DNA from 2 places in the Streptomyces sp. SID14515 genome. Region 2 is predicted to be linked to the other one. Evidence: riboswitches for the same ligand, from Rfam matches in the RefSeq annotation. Region 2 holds a riboswitch; the other holds the start of a gene.
The links. Region 2 has a riboswitch for glycine ahead of gcvT (glycine cleavage system aminomethyltransferase GcvT). Riboswitches for the same ligand answer to the same signal wherever they lie in the genome.
Positions count from the first base shown of each region.

Region 1: another riboswitch for glycine. It lies ahead of gcvP (aminomethyl-transferring glycine dehydrogenase); the one in region 2 lies ahead of gcvT (glycine cleavage system aminomethyltransferase GcvT).

Region 1 is NZ_JAAGMH010000110.1:22,982-30,200, reverse strand. It holds gene G3I54_RS25780 (glutamate--cysteine ligase) at 1-581, opposite strand, end outside; gene G3I54_RS25775 (hypothetical protein) at 1,074-1,658, shown strand; gene G3I54_RS25770 (DUF5999 family protein) at 1,977-2,183, shown strand; gene gcvP (aminomethyl-transferring glycine dehydrogenase) at 2,287-5,172, opposite strand; glycine riboswitch at 5,366-5,463, opposite strand; gene G3I54_RS25760 (PRC-barrel domain-containing protein) at 5,596-5,976, shown strand; gene G3I54_RS25755 (DNA polymerase IV) at 5,889-7,219, opposite strand, start outside.
Region 2 is NZ_JAAGMH010000001.1:125,990-133,208, forward strand. It holds gene G3I54_RS00535 (ABC transporter substrate-binding protein) at 1-1,086, opposite strand, end outside; gene G3I54_RS00540 (enhanced serine sensitivity protein SseB C-terminal domain-containing protein) at 1,380-2,138, opposite strand; gene G3I54_RS00545 (enhanced serine sensitivity protein SseB) at 2,348-3,118, opposite strand; gene G3I54_RS00550 (AAA family ATPase) at 3,190-3,882, opposite strand; glycine riboswitch at 4,046-4,143, shown strand; gene gcvT (glycine cleavage system aminomethyltransferase GcvT) at 4,317-5,432, shown strand; gene gcvH (glycine cleavage system protein GcvH) at 5,565-5,942, shown strand; gene glyA (serine hydroxymethyltransferase) at 5,962-7,219, shown strand, end outside.

The DNA of each region.
Region 1 (7,219 bases), on a different contig from region 2:
AGGTGCAGCTGGACCGAGGTGCAGGCCGATTCCGGGGCGATCGACGGCGAGGTGCAGACCAGTCGCTCGACGCCTTCGATATCCAGGGCGAAATCCTCCCCCCGGGCGGCCGCCATTTGATCGTTCAGCAGGGTGTAGCGGTCCACGTCCGAGAGATTCGCGGACACCACGTCGTGCTCGCCCAGGGTGGGCAGGATTCCGATCATCACGATCCCCGCGTCCACCTCCCCCGCCTTGCGGTGGGCATAGGCGAGACCGGTCCGCAACTCCTCGGAGAGCTGATCGAATACCCGGCCGCCGAGGCGGTGCGGGACGATATTCACTTCGAGATTGAACATCCCCAGTTCGGTCTGGAAATCCCGGCTCGCGATGCGCTGGAGCACTTGCTGATTCATCATCCGGGGCAACCCGTCGGAACCCGCGAGATTCAGCTCTATCTCCAGCCCCATCAGGTTCCGCGGACGGTCGAACCTCCGCTCCGCCAGGAGTCTGCCCAGAGCCTCCAGGCACTGGTTGAGCTTGGTGCGGTACGCCTGTCGATCGGACAGGTCAACGGCTTCCGCCACGACCTTCTCCCCCATCTAGGGGTCCCTCCTCCAGTGGGCGGCCCGCGGCCCAGGCCGCTCGCATCACGATCGATAATGCCCAGCGGGAGTGATCCGTAACGCCCCCACGGGCCTCCGATACCCGATAGTCTGGTTGAAGGAGACCGGGGGCACATTCCCGCGGCATGCGGCTCCCCGCATTTTCGGCCGGAGCATGCGTGGCGGAAACACCGACGAGTTTCGGCCGACCGCACCGCCGGAAGGACGCCAGGTCGGCGTCGACAACACGGTCTCAAATCACCAGGAATACCGCGATTCGAAGGCCGGATGACGCCTTGTGCGACATATCCGCGGCTGCTAGCGGAAACACTGTGTGAACATGCGTCATATAAACTCCGCTCAACGAGGCAGAGAATCGATACGACTCGCCCGTCACCGGCCGTCTCCGGCCCGCATGCCCGCATGCCGACAGCGCCGTCTGCACCCGCCCAAGCTCCACCGTGTCTCCGAAGTGAGAGGCGACCCACCATGCCGCTGCATGTCCCCTCGGCTCCCGCGCCCGCCCTGCGCAGCGTTCTCGCGGCCCTCGGTTCTCCCACCGCCGTCCGCGAGGCCAAAACGTCCGCTCTCCGGTCCGTCCAGGGACCGCTGAGCCCCGAACTACCGCTTCCCGTCCATGTGCTGGACCGGATCACTCCCGCCAGGACCGCACCGCTGACACGCCTCGCGGCCTGGCGTTTCCTGATCCGGAGCGAGGGCCGCGCGGTCGCCGCGGCGGACACGGTGCTCACCCCCGACGGCTGGACGTTCTCGCACTTCTTCGAGGGGCCCTACCTCGCCTCGACCGAGCTGGCCGTCCGGCAGGCCGAGGCGTCGGCCACCGCCTGCCAGGCGCGACTGCTGTCCATCCCTGAGCTGTACATGCTCACCCTCTGGCTGCACGGCGACACCGAGGCCGATCCCGCCGGCGGGGTGCTCGCGCCGACGGACGTCCTGGTGCCCCTGGCGCCGGCCCCACCGGGCATCGCCGCCCATCGCCCGCACCGGGTCGCCGATCTGCTGCCCGTCATCTCGCTGCGCGTGGCCCCGGGGCCGCTCCTCAGCTCGGCCTGACCGGCGCCGTCCCGGCACACCGCCCCCGCAGCGACCCCGATCCGCACACCGACGGAAGGGATCACTGCGGGGGCGGTGTGCTGCTCACACGGACTAGCCCCATCCGGCCACCCCGAACCACCCAAAGGGACAGTGCAGTTGCGGTGAACCGTCCGCGCGGGTGATGCGTCATGGGAGGAGTACGGGTGCTGCAGCGAAATCCCTGCGGATTCTTCCCCGTAGGGCAACACTGGGACCGGACCGACTGATACGGGGGCGGCCATGAACACCTCATCCAGCCGCAGGACACTCGACTCGACGCAGCGAAAGAACCCATCCATGTGCCAGCACCAGCCACCCTGCCCCACCGCCGATTCACCCGACCGGGAGGCCGCCCGCCTGACGGCCCACCACCCCGAACAGGGGTGGAGCCTCCTGTGCAACGGCGTCCTGCTCTTCGAGGACACCGGCGAACTACTGCCCGACGGGCAGATCATCGCCCCGCACCGGCCGCTGGCAGCCGGCCGCGTGGTGAAGGCCGCCTGAGGACGGTCGTACGAGAAGGGGCCGGCCCGGAGAGATCTCCGCACCGGCCCCGACGCATGTCCGGCGCACGCCGCTCACGGCGCACGCCCTACGACAGGCGGTCTCAGTCGTCGTACGCGTCCAGCGGGGGGCACGAGCAGACCAGGTTCCGGTCGCCGAAGGCCCCGTCGATCCGGCGCACCGGCGGCCAGTACTTGTCCGCGGCGGACACCCCGGCCGGGAAGACGGCCTCCTCGCGGCTGTAGCCGTGCTCCCAGTCGCCGCCGAGCGCGGCCGCGGTGTGCGGGGCGTTGGCCAGCGGGTTGTCGTCCTTGCCCCACTCCCCCGAGGCGACCTTCTCGATCTCGGCGCGGATCGCGATCATGGTGTCGCAGAACCGGTCCAGCTCCGCGAGGTCCTCGCTCTCCGTCGGCTCGATCATCAGCGTGCCGGCCACCGGGAACGACATGGTCGGCGAGTGGAAGCCGTAGTCGATCAGGCGCTTGGCCACATCGTCGATGGAGACGCCGGTCGCCTTGGAGATCGGGCGCAGGTCCACGATGCACTCGTGCGCGACCAGACCGGCCGGGCCGTTGTACAGGATCGGGAAGTGCGGCTCCAGGCGCTTGGCGATGTAGTTCGCGGCCAGCACGGCGACCTGCGTGGCCCGCTTGAGGCCCTCGCCGCCCATCAGACGGACGTACGCCCAGGAGATCGGCAGAATGCCCGCCGAGCCCCACGGGGCGGCCGAGATCGGGCCCACACCGGTCTCCGGGCCCGCGGCGGGCTGGAGGGGATGGTTGGGGAGGTACGGGGCCAGGTGCGCGCGGACGCCGACCGGGCCGACGCCGGGGCCGCCGCCGCCGTGCGGGATGCAGAAGGTCTTGTGCAGGTTCAGGTGCGAGACGTCGCCGCCGAACTTGCCGGGCTTGGCGAGCCCGACCAGCGCGTTGAGGTTGGCGCCGTCGACGTAGACCTGGCCGCCGGCGTCGTGCACCTCGCCGCAGATGTCGGCGACGTGCTCCTCGAACACCCCGTGCGTGGACGGGTAGGTGATCATGAGCACGGCCAGCTCGTCGCGGTGCTGCTCGATCTTGGCGCGCAGGTCCGCGATGTCGACCTCGCCGTCGTCGGCGGTCTTCACCACGACGACCTTCATGCCCGCCATGACGGCGCTGGCGGCGTTGGTGCCGTGCGCGGAGGACGGGATGAGACAGACGGTGCGCTGGTCGTCGCCGTTGGCCCGGTGGTACGCGCGGACGGCCAGCAGACCCGCGAACTCGCCCTGGGAGCCGGCGTTGGGCTGGATGGACACCGCGTCGTAGCCGGTGACCTCGGCCAGGCGCTCCTCCAGCTCACGGATGAGGGTGAGGAAGCCCTGCGCCTGCTCGGCTGGGGCGAAGGGGTGCAGCGCGCCGAACTCGGGCCAGGTGATCGACTCCATCTCGGCGGTCGCGTTCAGCTTCATGGTGCAGGAGCCGAGCGGGATCATGCCGCGGTCCAGCGCGTAGTCACGGTCGGCGAGCTTGCGCAGGTAGCGCAGCATCGCGGTCTCGGAGCGGTGCTGGTGGAAGACCGGGTGGGTCAGGATGTCGTCGGAGCGCAGCAGCGCCTCGGGCAGCGCGTCGGCGACCGTGGCGTCCAGCGCCTCGATGTCGCCCTCGGCGCCGAAGGCGGCCCAGACGGCGGAGATCTGCGCACGGGTGGTGGTCTCGTCGCAGGCGACGGAGACGTGGTCGGCGTCGACGAGGCGGAGGTTGACCCCGCGCTCCCGGGCGTCCGCGACGACGTCCGCGGCCTTGCCGGGCACGCGCACGGTCAGGGTGTCGAAGAACGCGCCGTGCACGACCTCGGCGCCGGCGCTCCGCAGACCGTCGGCCAGGATCGCGGCGAAGCGGTGGGTGCGCCGGGCGATCGTCCGCAGCCCCTCGGGGCCGTGGTAGACCGCGTACATCCCGGCCATCACGGCGAGCAGGACCTGCGCGGTGCAGATGTTGCTGGTGGCCTTCTCGCGGCGGATGTGCTGCTCGCGGGTCTGGAGGGCGAGGCGGTAGGCCTTGTTCCCGTCGGCGTCGACGGAGACGCCGACGAGGCGGCCGGGCAGGGAGCGGGCGAACTTCTCGCGGACCGCCATGAAGCCGGCGTGCGGGCCGCCGAAGCCCATGGGCACGCCGAAGCGCTGGGTGGTGCCGACGGCGATGTCGGCACCGAGCGCGCCGGGCGAGGTGAGCAGCGTGAGGGCCAGCAGGTCGGCGGCGACGGTGACGATCGCGCCGAGCTCGTGGGCCTGCTCGATGACGGGCTCGATGGCGCGCACGGCCCCGGAGGCGCCCGGGTACTGGAGCAGGACGCCGAAGACGCCGCGCTCGGCGATCTCGGCGGGGATGCCGTCGCTCAGGTCGGCGACGACGACCTCGACGCCGGTGGGCTCGGCGCGGGTCTCGATGACCGCGACGGTCTGGGGCAGGGTGTCGGCGTCGACCAGGAAGACGCCCTTCTTGACCTTGCCGACGCGCCGGGACAGGGCCATCGCCTCGGCGGCCGCGGTGCCCTCGTCGAGCAGGGAGGCGCCGGAGGTGGGCAGCCCGGTCAGCTCGGCGACCATCGTCTGGAAGTTCAGGAGGGCTTCGAGGCGGCCCTGGGAGATCTCCGGCTGGTACGGCGTGTAGGCCGTGTACCACGCGGGGTTCTCCATGACGTTGCGCAGGATGACGGGCGGCGTGAAGGTGCCGTAGTAGCCGAGGCCGATCATCGGGGCCAGCACCTGGTTGCGGTCGGCCAGCGAGCGCAGCTCGGCCAGCACCTCCGCCTCGGTGCGCGCCGACGGAAGGTTCAGGGCCTCCGCGCTCTTGATCACGTCGGGCACCGCGGCGGCGGTGAGCTCGTCGAGGGAGCCGTAGCCGACCTGGGCGAGCATCTTCGCCTGGGCTCCGGCGTCGGGCCCTATGTGGCGCTGCTCGAACGGAATGCCCTGCTCCAGCTGGGAGAGCGGAGTGCGACGGGGGGTCATGGTGGAGGCCTCCTGGTCTGTCACGACCTGCGAGGGGCACCACGGCGCGGGTGCCCGAACGGCCTCCCCCTCTGTCATCTCAACCTGAGAGCTTCACCGGCCCGCCCGGGGGCGTGCCGACTTTCACCGTCGGTGAGGGTCAAGTCCGTCCGGGCCTGCGCCCGCACGGAACCGCCCTGCTTTCCAGAGTGACCTCAACCGTGCGGTACGGGGGCCTGAGAGATTCCGGGGAGGAGTTGCTCCTTCGGCGCCTCCGGATTCTGCACCGGAGGACTCTCCCGCACGGGGTCAGCAGCCACTGCCAGCCTACCAGCGGCCACCGCGCCGGAGCTCTCGAGTGGCCGACACCACGGATCTGCACTTGTGTGGTGCTGGTGGAGCAACAGGGACCACCCTGAGCAGTTGCGACCAGTGGGAGGCACCGTGCAGACCGATATCGATCCGCGCCGCCTGATCGGCCGCAAGGCATTCGATCGCAAGGGCGCCAAGATCGGAACGGTGGATGAGGTCTATCTCGACGACGCGACGGGCGTGCCCGAGTGGGCGGCCGTCCGCACCGGCCTGTTCAGCAGGGACGCCTTCGTCCCCCTGGAACCGAGCGAATTCACCGATGACGCGCTGCGCGTCCCGTTCGACCGCGCCTTGATCAAGGACGCGCCGGACTTCGGCGTCGGCCGGCACCTCTCGCCCGAGCAGGAACTGCAGCTCTACCGGCATTACGGGCTGGACTCCCCACCCCCGGAGGCTGCGGCGGATCCGGCGTCCGACCGGGACTTCGGCAGGCTGGCCGGCCAGGAGGAGTAGTCGGCCGGCTCGCGGACGAGCGGCAGCGGGTCGGCGGGCCGCAGCAGCGGATCGTCGATGCGGAACGTGAGGACCCGGCCGGGTGCGCTCCACGGTTCCTCGAACCGGACGGTGACCCGGCCGATGCCGCTCCCCTGCACCCAGCCGTGCCCGTGCTCCTCGTGGCGCACATCGTGTCCGGCGGGCCAGCGTCGCGCGGCGAGCAGCTCCCCGCTGTCCGGCTCGGGCTCGGGCACGGCCTCCTCGGCGCCGCCCGCCACTACCGGAGCCCGGTCCTCCTGGGCCCGCTGCGCGAGCTCCCGGGCGTCGGCGGCCTGGGCGAACAGGTCCTCCTGCGTGTAGTCGGCAAGCCCCGTGACGCCGACCCCGAGCAGCCGCACGCCTCCCGTGGTGTCGACGGACTCCAGCAGCCGCCCCGCCGCCTCACGGACCACCGTGGGGTCGTCCGTGGGGCCTCTGAGGGTCTCGGAGCGGGTCAGCGTGGAGAAGTCGTAGCGGCGGACCTTCAGCACCACCGTGCGGCCCGAGCGGTCGGCGGCGCGGAGCCGTTCCACGCACCGTACGGCCAGCCGCTCCACCTCGGCGCGCACCCGCACCCGGTCGTGCAGGTCCACGTCGAAGGTGTCCTCCACCGATACGGACTTGGCGTCCCGCTCCGCGACCACCGGCCGGTCGTCGAGCCCCAGCGCCATCCGGTACAGCCCGTGGCCGTGGGCCTTGCCGACCAGCCGTACGAGCTCCGCCTCGCCCGCCTCGGCCAGGTCGTGGACGGTGGTCATGCCCGCGCGTCTGAGATGGTCACCGGTGGCCGGGCCGACCCCCGGCAGGATGCGGACGGACATGGGGGCGAGCAGTTCGCGTTCGGTGCCCGGCTCGATGACGAGCAGCCCGTCGGGCTTGGCCTCCTCGGAGGCGATCTTGGCGAGCATCTTGGAACCGGCCAGGCCGACCGATCCGCTGAGGCCGGTCACCGCCCGGATGGCCGCCCGCAGCCCCTCCCCCGCCGCCCGGGCCGACGCCGTGTCCTCGGCCGTGCCACCGGCCTCCAGGTCCACGAAGGCCTCGTCCAGGCTGAGCGGCTCCACCAGGGGCGACAGCCGCCCGAGAAGCTTCATCACCTGGTCGCTCACCGTGCGGTACAGCGAGAAGCGGGGCACCAGATAGGCCGCGTTCGGTGCGAGCCGCCGGGCCTGTGCGGTGGGCATCGCCGAGTGCACGCCCAGGCGCCGGGCCTCGTACGAAG
Region 2 (7,219 bases):
GAACTGGGTCGCGACCTTGCCGCCCTCGGGCAGCTGGGTGTTGACGAGGTTCTCGCGGTCGATGGCGTGCGTGATCGCCTGACGGACCTCGGGCTTCTTCAGCGCCGGGTTGGCCGACTGGCTCATACCGACGTAGAAGATGTTGAAGACGTCACGGGTCGGAACCTCGTAACCCTCCTTCTCCAGCGTCGTCACATCGGCCGGCGCGACCAGGTCGTAGCCGTCGATGTCACCGGCCTGGAGCGCCTGGCGGCGGGTCTCCTCGGTGGAGATGGTGCGGAAGACCAGGTTCTTCACCTTGGCCTTTTCGCCCCAGTAGTCGTCGAAGCGCTCCAGGGAGACTTCCTTGTTCCCCTTGTTCCACTTCACGATCTTGTACGGGCCGGTGCCGGCGACCGTGCCGGCCTCCTGGCTGTACTTCGGGTACGTGATCGCGTCGCCCTTGGCGGTCGCGTTCTGCTTCGCGTACTCCTTGAGGGCCTTCGGCGAGTGGATCGCCAGGGCCTGGAGCGAGAAGCCGCCCGGGAGGTTCGCCGAGGGCTCGTTGACCTCGATGACAGCCGTGTTCTCGTCCTTGGCGGTGCAGGACTTGTAGTTCGGCTTGGGCGTCTCGGGGTCCTCGTTCTTCGCGAACCCGCCCATGATGGTCTGCCAGTAGTAGGAGACCGCGCTGGACTGGTACGTGCCCGTCCAGTTGAACCAGTAGTCGTAGTTCGCGCAGACCGCGGCGGCGTTGAACGCCTCGCCGTCGTGGAACTTCACGCCCTTGCGCAGGTTGAACGTCCAGACCTTGCCGGCCGTGTCGCTCTCCCACGTCTCGGCGAGGCCGCCGACGAGCTTGCTCCCACCGGGCTCGTGCTCCAGAAGCGCCTCGAAGGCCTGACGGGTGACGCGGAACGTCTCGCCGTCGCTCGCGAGGGCCGGGTCGAGGGAACCGGGGTCACCGGCTCCGGCGAAGACGAAGGTGTTCTTGTCGCCCCCCTTGGAGCCGCCTTCGTCCCGCTCGCTGGAACAGCCCGTGGCGATCAGACCGACAGCGACCGCTGTCGTGATCGCCCGGACAGCCCGGGACTTGAATATTCGCATGGGTCCACCCCTGGTTCGCCATGTGGTGAGGTTTGATGGCCGCACACTACAGACGGTGCCTGCCGCAAGAGAACAGTCCGGATAGCGGTGAGACCTAGTCGAGACCCGGACAGTTAACAAACCGTCCAGTTCCGGGACATCCTCCCGGGGGAAGTTAACAAGCCGGACATCGAGGGGTGTTCGACGGAGGGTGACCGGAGGCGGAGGGGCGGGCGCCCGAGTACGGAGACGGCGGGCGCGCCCGACCGCTCGACCCTGGTCCGGGGCTCAGCGGGGCAGGGGCGTGGACCCGGTCAGGATCCGCCGGACATGCCCTGGGGCGGGTAGCCGTATCCGGGGGCGGCGAGGGGCGGCGGACCGGCGGGGGCGTGTGCCTCGCGGTCGTAGAAGGGGCGGGTGTTGGCGCGCAGCCACATGCCGACCGGGTCGTACTCGTCGGACATGGCGACGGTGGAGACGGGCAGCCCGTCGGGGACCGCGCCGACCGACTGCCGCATCATCTCGCGCACCGATTCGACAGCGGCGCGGCCGGTGTCGTAGAGGTCCAGGCCGATCGCGAGGTACGGGACGCCGACCGCCGGGTGCACCCAGGCGCGGCGCAGCGAGCGGATCGCGGGGGTGCGGTGGGCGTTCTGGGTGAGCAGGGCGTAGAACTGCGGGAGTTCGATGGCGGGTTCGGAGAGCCGGAGCGGTCCGGCGGGCAGCCGGTCCAGGCCGGTGGCGATGCGCCGCAGGTCGAGCCAGGGGATGCCGACGCCGCCGCCGGGGGCGTGCGGGTTGAGCCAGATGCCCCAGCGGTCGGGGAAGAGGGCGCGGGCGATATCCCGTCCGGTGACCAGCTCGTGGGACCGGTTCCAGCCGCTGGCGGAGAGCTCCTGGGCGGAGGTGACGCAGGGGGCGTAGCCCAGGCCGTCGATCTCCATGTTGCCGTACTGGGCGTCCGGTGAGCCGGCCGTGCCGTGCCAGAGCAGCATCCAGATCCGGCCCTCGGCGACCGCGGCGAGCAGCGCCTCGTAGGTGTCGTAACGCCCGGGGGTCACCTGGCGCAGCATGTGCTCGACCTTCCCGGCCGCCGCAGTGCCTGACGCACTCACCCTGGGTCCCGCCCCTCGTCGATCCATCGCGTTCACGCCACCGCTCCCGGGCACACGGGAGCGACCACGCCATCAAACCAGCTTATGCGCCACTTCTGACACCGACTTGACGCCACGGTCCGGCGGCGTCCGGTCCTGCTGCCGCCGACGGGCCTCGTACCGGTGGATCAGTGGCCCTCGCGCCGGTAGAACGGGCGTACCCTCTCCCGCATCCAGTCGCCGACGAGGTCCTGGGCCACATCCAGCAGGACCAGGTTGACCGGCCAGGGCACCTGGACCCGGCCCAGCGCCCGGCCGATGGCGTCCATGGGCGCGCTCTGGCCCGCGCCGTCCCAGGTGGCGAACTCGACGCCGACGAAGAGGACCGGGTCGCCGCCCTCGATGCTGGCCAGCGCCCGGCGGGCGGTGCTCACCACGCCGGTGGCCTCGAACTCCTCGGACACGGCGGTGAGGAAGTCGACCGGGTCGTGCTGCCAGTCCGGTTCGTACAGCTTGACCCGGCCGCCGGTGGCGGGCCCGTCCAGGGCGGTGCGGCCGGCCCGGCAGAGCTCGGCGACGGCGGGTGGCGGGAGCGGTATGCCGACCGCGCCGCCCGGGTTCACCGCGATGCCGACCTGCGGGGGCAGGCCCCGGGCGAAGTCGCGGGCCGGCGCGACGGCGAAGGACATATGGCTGCCGACGCAGCTGAGGAACTGGGCCTCGGAGCTGAAGACGGGGACGAAGGCCGCGCCGTCGATCTCCATCATCGGCAGGTCGAGGTCCGCGCTCGCGGGGCTGCCGCCGCCCGGCAGCGGCACCCAGACGGAGCTGCGGCCGAGCACCTCGACGAGGCGGCCGCCCGCGTCCGGGACGCCGAGCGAGGCCGTGAGCACCTCTTCGAGCTCGTTGGCGGGCCACCTCTGCTGGGGGTGGGCCGGTGCGGGTGCCGGAATGTCCACTGCCTCTGTGCCTCTCTCGACCGCCTCGGCCGCGCGCGGCGGCCGTCGTGCTCCGGCCAGCACCCTAACCTTCAGCGGGTGGCGGAGACCTCGGCCTCCGTGAAGGAGATCCGTCCGAGCGCTCCCGCGGCCACCCGGTCCAGCAGCACCGCGGAGGCGCAGCCGGGGGGCAGCAGGCCCTGCTCGGTGTCGCGGAGCAGCCGGGCCACCGCGTGCCGGTGGCGGGCGAAGGCGTAACCGGAGACCCCGCGGCCGCGCTCGCGCTGCCCCTGCCGGGCCACCTCGGGCGTCACGTCGAGCAGGATCAGATGGAGGGCGCGGCCCCGGCTCACGGCGTACCGGGCGAGCCAGCGGCGTACCCAGGTCTGGGTGCCGCAGTCGTGCACGACGACGGATTCACCGGAGCGCAGGGCGTTCCAGAGGCCGAGGTAGTGCGCGGCGCGCACCAGGGGGCGGTAGAGGGCGTAGGGCAGTAAGCGGGGCAGGGCCGCGGCCCAGCTGTCGCGGGTGTTCTGGGAGTCGATGGCGCGGCCGCGCACGGCCCGTCGGATGAGGGTCGACTTCCCGCTGCCGGGGAGCCCGGAGACCACTACGACGTCACCGGCGGTGAAATCGAGGCAGTACGGACCGCAGCGGGCGCGCCCGCGCAGGTCGCGTACCACCGGCGCACCCTCTATGAGCAGTTCCCTCACGGGTGCGCCGGGCTGTGCGGGCATCGCGTCGTGCGCGACCCCCGCGGTCGGTGCCGACCGCTGCAACGTCATCGCCCATCCCCCTGCCGTCGGGTCACCCACACCTGCTCCTGAAGTGTAAAGAAAAGGCAATACGGCACAACTGCCCTCGCCGCCTTCACCTGCGTGGGGACCTGACCCCCCACTCTCCACCAATGCGTGCGATGATGACCCCGCCAACTGCATACCGGCCGTTCGAATCCGCGCGGGAGAGTTCCGGCCACAGTGTGAGCCGGGCGCCGAAGGAGCAAGATCCTCCCTTGAATCTCTCAGGCCCCGTACCGCGTGGATGAGGCAGATCTGAAAAGCGAGCCGCCCTGCGGCTCCACCCAAGGTGCAAGCCGAGCCCCCTGAACAGGGGCGCCCCCAGGGGCATACCCCGTCAGGGGCTATCGGCGAACCTCTCAGGTTCCGATGACAGATGGGGAGGATTCGTCCTGACGTCGTCATGCCCTGGAGCCGTATCCATGAGCACTGCCCCCCGTCTCACCGCCCTCGACGCGCTGCACCGCTCGCTCGGCGCCACCATGACCGACTTCGCGGGCTGGGACATGCCGCTGCGGTACGCCAGTGAGCGCGACGAGCACAACGCCGTACGCACCCGCGCCGGCCTCTTCGACCTGTCGCACATGGGCGAGATCACCGTCACCGGCCCCGAGGCCGCCGCCTTCCTGAGCTACGCGCTGGTGGGCAACATCGCCACCGTCGGCAACGGCCGGGCCCGCTACACGATGATCGTCCAGGAGGACGGCGGCATCGTGGACGACCTGATCGTCTACCGCCTCGGTGAGACCGAGTACATGGTGGTCGCCAACGCGGGCAACGCGCAGATCGTGCTGGACGCGCTGACCGCCCGCGTCGAGGGCTTCGACGCCGAGGTGCGCGACGACCGGGACGCGTACGCGCTGCTCGCCGTCCAGGGCCCCGAGTCCCCCGCCATCATGAAGGCCGTCACCGACGCCGACCTGGACGGGCTGAAGTACTACGCGGGCCTGCCGGGCACGGTCGCCGGGGTTCCGGCGCTCATCGCCCGTACCGGCTACACCGGCGAGGACGGCTTTGAACTCTTCGTCGCGCCCGAGCACGCCGAGCAGCTGTGGCGGGCGCTGACCGAGGCCGGATCCGGGCACGGCCTGATCCCCTGCGGCCTCTCCTGCCGGGACACGCTGCGCCTGGAGGCGGGCATGCCGCTGTACGGGCACGAGCTGACGACCGCGCTGACCCCGTTCGACGCGGGCCTCGGCCGGGTCGTGAAGTTCGAGAAGGAGGGCGACTTCGTCGGCCGCGAGGCGCTGAAGGCCGCCGCCGAGCGCGCCGAGACCGCCCCGCCGCGCAAGCTGGTCGGCCTGGTCGCCGAGGGCCGCCGGGTCCCGCGCGCCGGTTTTCCGGTCGTCGCGGACGGCAAGGTGATCGGCGAGGTCACCTCCGGCGCCCCCTCCCCGACCCTGGGCAAGCCGATCGCCATGGCGTACGTGGACGCGGCCTTCGCCGCCCCGGGCACCGAGGGCGTGGGCGTGGACATCCGCGGCACGCACGAGCCGTACGAGGTCGTCGCGCTGCCGTTCTACAAGCGCCAGAAGTGATATCCCGGAGGGAACGGCGCATTCCGGGCCCTCCTCACCGGCGCGCAGGCGTCACGGAAGTGACGTACCTCCGTCTCACACCGTAAGACCACCGTTCATCAGCACTCCCCCGCGTACAGGAGAATTCAGGTCATGAGCAACCCCCAGCAGCTGCGGTACAGCAAGGAGCACGAGTGGCTGTCGGCCGTCGAGGACGGCGTCGCCACCATCGGCATCACGGAGTACGCGGCCAACGCGCTCGGTGACGTCGTCTACGCCCAGCTTCCGGAGGTCGGTGACACGGTGACCGCGGGCGAGACCTGCGGTGAGCTGGAGTCGACCAAGTCCGTCAGCGATCTGTACTCGCCGGTGACCGGTGAGGTGACGGCGGCCAACCAGGACGTCGTGGACGACCCCTCGCTGGTGAACTCCGCTCCCTTCGAGGGCGGCTGGCTGTTCAAGGTGCGCGTCGCGGAGGAGCCGGCCGATCTGCTCTCCGCCGACGAGTACACCGCGTTCTCCGGCAACTGAGACCTTAAGGGACCCCCTGATGTCGCTTCTGAACTCCTCCCTCCACGAGCTGGACCCGGACGTCGCCGCCGCCGTCGACGCCGAGCTCCACCGTCAGCAGTCCACCCTCGAAATGATCGCCTCGGAGAACTTCGCTCCGGTCGCCGTCATGGAGGCGCAGGGCTCCGTCCTCACCAACAAGTACGCCGAGGGCTACCCCGGCCGCCGCTACTACGGCGGCTGTGAGCACGTCGACGTCGTCGAGCAGATCGCGATCGACCGGATCAAGGCCCTGTTCGGCGCCGAGGCCGCGAACGTCCAGCCGCACTCCGGTGCGCAGGCGAACGCCGCCGCGATGTTCGCGCTGCTGAAGCCGGGCGACACGATCATGGGCCTGAACCTGGCCCACGGCGGTCACCTGACCCACGGCATGAAGATCAACTTCTCCGGCAAGCTCTACAACGTGGTCCCGTACCACGTCGACGAGACCGGCGTCGTGGACATGGAGGAGGTCGAGCGCCTCGCCAAGGAGTCCCAGCCGAAGCTGATCGTGGCCGGCTGGTCCGCCTACCCGCGCCAGCTGGACTTCGCCGCCTTCCGCCGGATCGCGGACGAGGTCGGCGCGTATCTGATGGTCGACATGGCGCACTTCGCGGGCCTGGTAGCGGCCGGTCTGCACCCCAACCCGGTGCCGCACGCCCATGTCGTCACCACCACCACGCACAAGACCCTCGGCGGTCCGCGCGGCGGCGTGATCCTCTCCACCCAGGAGCTCGCCAAGAAGATCAACTCGGCGGTCTTCCCGGGTCAGCAGGGCGGCCCGCTGGAGCACGTGATCGCGGCCAAGGCGGTCTCGTTCAAGATCGCGGCGGGCGAGGAGTTCAAGGAGCGCCAGCAGCGCACCCTGGACGGCGCGCGGATCCTGGCCGAGCGCCTGGTCCAGCCGGACGTCACCGAGGTGGGCGTCTCCGTCCTCTCCGGCGGCACCGATGTGCACCTGGTCCTGGTCGACCTGCGCAACTCCGAGCTGGACGGCCAGCAGGCCGAGGACCGGCTCCACGAGCTGGGCATCACGGTCAACCGGAACGCCATCCCGAACGACCCGCGCCCCCCGATGGTCACCTCGGGCCTGCGGATCGGCACCCCGGCGCTGGCCACCCGCGGCTTCGGCGCCGAGGACTTCACCGAGGTCGCGGAGATCATCGCCGCCGCCCTCAAGCCGTCCTACGACGCGGACGACCTCAAGGCCCGCGTGGTCGCGCTGGCCGAGAAGTTCCCGCTGTACCCCGGCCTGAAGT